DNA from 2 places in the Nocardia sp. NPDC024068 genome. Region 1 is predicted to be linked to the other one. Evidence: riboswitches for the same ligand, from Rfam matches in the RefSeq annotation. Region 1 holds a riboswitch; the other holds the start of a gene.
What was found. A riboswitch is a leader RNA that binds a small molecule or an ion and turns the genes downstream of it on or off. The one in region 1 is predicted to bind cobalamin.
Positions count from the first base shown of each region.

Region 2: it holds a riboswitch for cobalamin, as region 1 does, so the genes downstream of both, AB0F41_RS24035 (ABC transporter substrate-binding protein) here and AB0F41_RS14865 (iron ABC transporter permease) in region 1, are expected to answer to the same signal.

Region 1 covers NZ_JBEZYU010000014.1:97,498-99,696, forward strand. The annotation lists gene AB0F41_RS14860 (ABC transporter ATP-binding protein) at 1-239, opposite strand, end outside; gene AB0F41_RS14865 (iron ABC transporter permease) at 239-1,297, opposite strand; cobalamin riboswitch at 1,405-1,621, opposite strand; gene AB0F41_RS14870 (DUF4143 domain-containing protein) at 1,675-2,112, opposite strand.
Region 2 covers NZ_JBEZYU010000042.1:31,786-33,984, reverse strand. The annotation lists gene AB0F41_RS24035 (ABC transporter substrate-binding protein) at 1-1,364, opposite strand, end outside; cobalamin riboswitch at 1,465-1,587, opposite strand; gene AB0F41_RS24030 (glycosyltransferase family 9 protein) at 1,893-2,199, shown strand, end outside.

The DNA of each region.
Region 1 (2,199 bases):
GCCGCCACCTGCCGGGCGTTCTCGCGCATACCGACCGCGGCGATATCGGTCCCGTCCACCAGGACCCGCCCGGCGGCCGGTGACAGCGCACGGTACAGGCAGCGCAGCAGCGTGGACTTACCGCTGCCGTTGGGGCCCACGATCCCCACGAACTGCCCGGATCCGGCGGCCAGCGTGACCGCCTCGACGATCGGCGTGCCGTCGATCTCGACCGTGACGTCCTCGTAGACGACTCGCATCAGTCCTGTCCCATCAGCGCGCCGCGCCGGCGCATCAGCAGTACGAACACCGGCACTCCGACCGCGGCCGTGATCGCGCCCAGCGGTAGCTCCTGCGGCGGGATCAGCGTGCGCGCCAGCAGATCTGCGGATACCAGGAACACGGCGCCCAGCAGCGGGGTGACGGCGATGAGCCGCCGGTGATCGGCGCCCACCAGCAGCCGCGCCACATGGGGCACCACCAGCCCGACGAATCCGACCGCTCCGCAGACCGCGACGAAACACCCCGTCATCGCGGCGGAGACCACGAAGAGCAGCAGCCGGAACCGGGAGGCGGAAAGACCCAGCGCGGCACTGACCTCGTCACCCATCGCGAGGGCATTCAATTGCCGGGCGCATACCGCGAGCACCGCCAGACCGAGCACCGCCACCACGGCGACCAGGGGCACCATCTGCCAGGTGGCGCCCGCCAGGCTGCCCAGCAGCCAGAACATCACCGACCGTGCGGCGTCGCCGTGCGGTGCCAGGAAAACCAGCACGGTGGTCGCGGCGGAGAAACCGTAGCCGACGGCTGTACCGGTGAGCACCAGTCGCAGCGGCACCAGCCCGGCCGCCGATCGGGCCATCAGATAGACGAGTACCGTGGCGCCGAGCGCCCCGGCGAACGCGGCGGTGGACAGGGCGTAGATGCCCAGCGCCCCGAAGACACCGAAGAGAACCACGGCAGTGGCGCCGACCGAGGCGCCCGAGGAGATCCCCAGCACGTACGGGTCGGCGAGGGCGTTGCGGACCATGGCCTGTACGAGCAGGCCCACGCCGCTGAGCCCGGCGCCGACGAGTGCCGCCAGCAGCACCCGGGGCAGCCGCGACTCGATCACGATCCGGTAGTTCGCGGTATCGGCGGCGGCGACCGTTCCGCCGGTGAGTTCGGCCCACAGGAAGCCGACTGTGGCACGCCACGGGATATGCGCGGTCCCCAGCGCCAGCGCCAGCGCGAGCACCGAGACCACCGCGAAGGCGAGGGCCAGCCCGGCGATCAGCGCGGCCGGGGGCGGCCGGTGCGATTCGAGCGCCCTCATCGGGCCGTATCCACCCGCTCCGTCCGGACGTCGTGCTGTGCAGACATGCGAGTACCGCGACCCATGACCTCGTCAACCGTTCCCTCGGAGTCGACCGAAGACCACACCGTCGGCGTGGTCACGCCGGCAGGTCTTCGGACTCGCGGACCCGGCGCCGGAGACTCCGGCGCCACCTACTGGCGGTCGCTTCCCGGGCGCGGGCCCAGTGCTGATGACCGCGGTCGTTTCCACATACCGCTGCGGGGCAGCTCCGGATTCACACCGGATTCCCTCTTACGAACCATCTGTCCAGGACAGGCGGTAACCGAGCGCCCGGACACCGTAGCATTCGCCCACGCCCGGCCCGGACGGTCATCGTGCTATCCGCAGAGCCGGGATCAGCCGGGCGGCGTCGTCCACAGTGCACTGATCGGGAGGCAGGAGAATTTCTCGCCGAACGGTAGCTGCTGGTCACCGCAATAGAGAACGTAGCCTGCGGCGAATCGGTCGCCCAGACGGCTTTCGAGGTGGCGCAGCCCCCGAAAGTCTTCGGCACGGACGGTTTCCGCTGCCTTGACCTCGATGCCGATCACCCGGCCCGCATTGTTCTCCAGAACCGCGTCGACTTCGTGGCCGTCACGGTCGCCGAGAACGAAAGTCTCGATCAGACCGCCGGTGGTGACATCGTTGCCGACTCCGGTCAGCAGGTACGTCGCGAGTCCGGAGGCGGTGAAAACCAGTTTGGGAGTGGAAACGGCACGATAGGTCGCATTCGCCGACCATGCGGGTATCAGCGGGTCTGCGCGTCGTCGAGGTAGCGGCATTCTCGAACTCATCTACCGGTCGTTGTGGATCTGCCGTAGTCGTGATTGTGGGTCTGCCGCCGTACCCGCCTCGCTCGGTCCACCGAGGTTTCGAGGGGT
Region 2 (2,199 bases), on a different contig from region 1:
ATGGCCGCCCGGTCCTCCACTTCCGGTGTCGCCTGGGCGGCCGTGTACAGCCGGTCGAACTCCGGGTCGGACCACTTGGTCCGGTTCTGCGGCGAGGTGGTCAGCAATCGCGACGCGAAATGGTTGGGAATCGGCAATGGACCGGACTGGCCCATCGTCAGATGCCCGGTCTTCAGCGCATCGGTGTAGTAGCTGTCCTTGGAACCGAGCACCACGTTCACCCGCGCCCCGCAGGCGGCCGCCTGGTCGGCGAACAGCCGGGCCGCCTCGACGAATCCGTAGACCACCGGCGCGGTGAACAGGTCGAAGGTCAGGTCCCGGACGCCCGCCCTGCGCAACAGCCGGCCGGCCTCGTCGGGGTCGTATTCGTGCTGCGGGAGATCGGCGTAGTACTGATTCCCCTTTCCGAACACATCGTTGGACACCTCGCCCTGACCCTCGAGGGCCACCTTCACCAGCTCCCGGCGGTCGAACATCCGCATCACCGCCCGGCGCACGTCCGGCTTGTCGAACGGCGGCCGATCGGTTTTCATGGCGAAGAAGTAGATACCGCTGTTCGGCGTCGACACCAGGTCCAGATCGCTACCGCCCGCCAGGGTCCGATGAGCGGACGGGGTGAGGTTGTCGGCATAGTCGATCTCCCCGCTGCGCACCGCGTTCACCCGGGCATCGGCTTCGGCGCTCACGATCCGCAGTTCCCCGATCCCGGGCTTCCCGTCCCAGTAGTGCTCGTTGGCGGTCGCGACGAACCGCCGGCCGGGCTCGAAGGAACGGAAGACGAACGGGCCGGTACCCACCGGACGAGTGAAATCGGCCGCGCCGTCCTGCACGATCTTGGTTCCGTACACCGACAGCGCGATGAGGAACTCGAACGACGGCTCTTTCAGCACGATCTCGACAGTCCGGTCGTCGATGGCCCGGCAGCCCGGAAGATCGACCTGGGCGAGCGAGGACGCGGCGATGAACGGACGCTTCTGCGCGGGCCCGAGCACCCGGCCCAGGGTGTACAGCACATCGCGGGAGGTGAATTTCCTGCCGTCGTGCCATCGCGCGTCACGGAGTGCGATCCGCCACCGGGTTCCGTCCGCGTTCGGCTCCCCCGATTCCGCCAGCCGCGGGATCGGGGCCATCGTCTCGTCGCATTCGAAGAGGCCGTCGTAGACCGACTTCATCCGCGCCTCGTCGATGAACAGGGTGTTCACCCCGGGGTCGATCCCTTCTCCGGCGCCGGAACCCTGGAACGCCGCGGTGAACACATCGGTGCGAGCGCTCGCCTCGTTCCCGCATCCGGCGGCCAGCGCCGCGGCGGCGACCGCGCTACCGGCCAGGAAAGATCTCCGGCTCAACAGCAGTGGGGTCGGCATATCGGACTCCTGTCGCGTCGGGCCGTGCACGCGACAGACATGCGAAACACACCGCACAGCGGCGCGTTCGGCGCATCGACCAATACCCACGTGATCATGACCGTTCCAATACTTCATCCGCGGGTATCTGGCTCCGGCCCGCGTACGGGCCTCACAGTTGCGGGACAGCGCCGGTTTCGCACCGGTCTTCCCCGCGGACATCGCAGACATTACCGAAGGACTTTCCGGTAGACCATGCAGCCCGATCCGATAGGGCGGCAATCCAATCGAACGGCCTCCCGGCGACACGGCACCACCACCGGAAACAGCCCGGCCGGCGCGGTGCGACCGGAGATCCCCGGCGAAAGACATCGCTCGATCCCGGCGATGAAGCGAACCCCCGGCATGTGACCCAGACCGCGACCGGCCCACGTTTGCCCCTGATCACCGGGGGTAGTTATTCAAGCGGGAGTGCTCTCGTCGTGGCCGGCCCCCGGGGGCCGCTCGGGAGGGGGCGGTCGACGAGCAACAGGTGGCTAGGAGAGTCGGGTGTCGGTAGTTCTCGTGCTTCAGGCACGCGGTCTCGGTGATCTGCTCACTGCGGTCCCGGCACTGCGCGCGCTGCGACGGGCGCGCCGCAACGACCATCTCGTCCTCGCCACTCCGCACCGGTTGCGCCCTATCGTCGATGTGATCGCCTCGGTGGACGAGATCCTGCCGATCGCCGACCCGCAGGGCTTGCGCTGGGACGGTCCCCCGCCGAAGCTCGCCGTCAATCTGCACGGCGCGGAGGCCACCGCCATCGTCGAGCTCACCAAAACCGGCGCCGAGCGGATCCTCACCTATCGGAACCCGG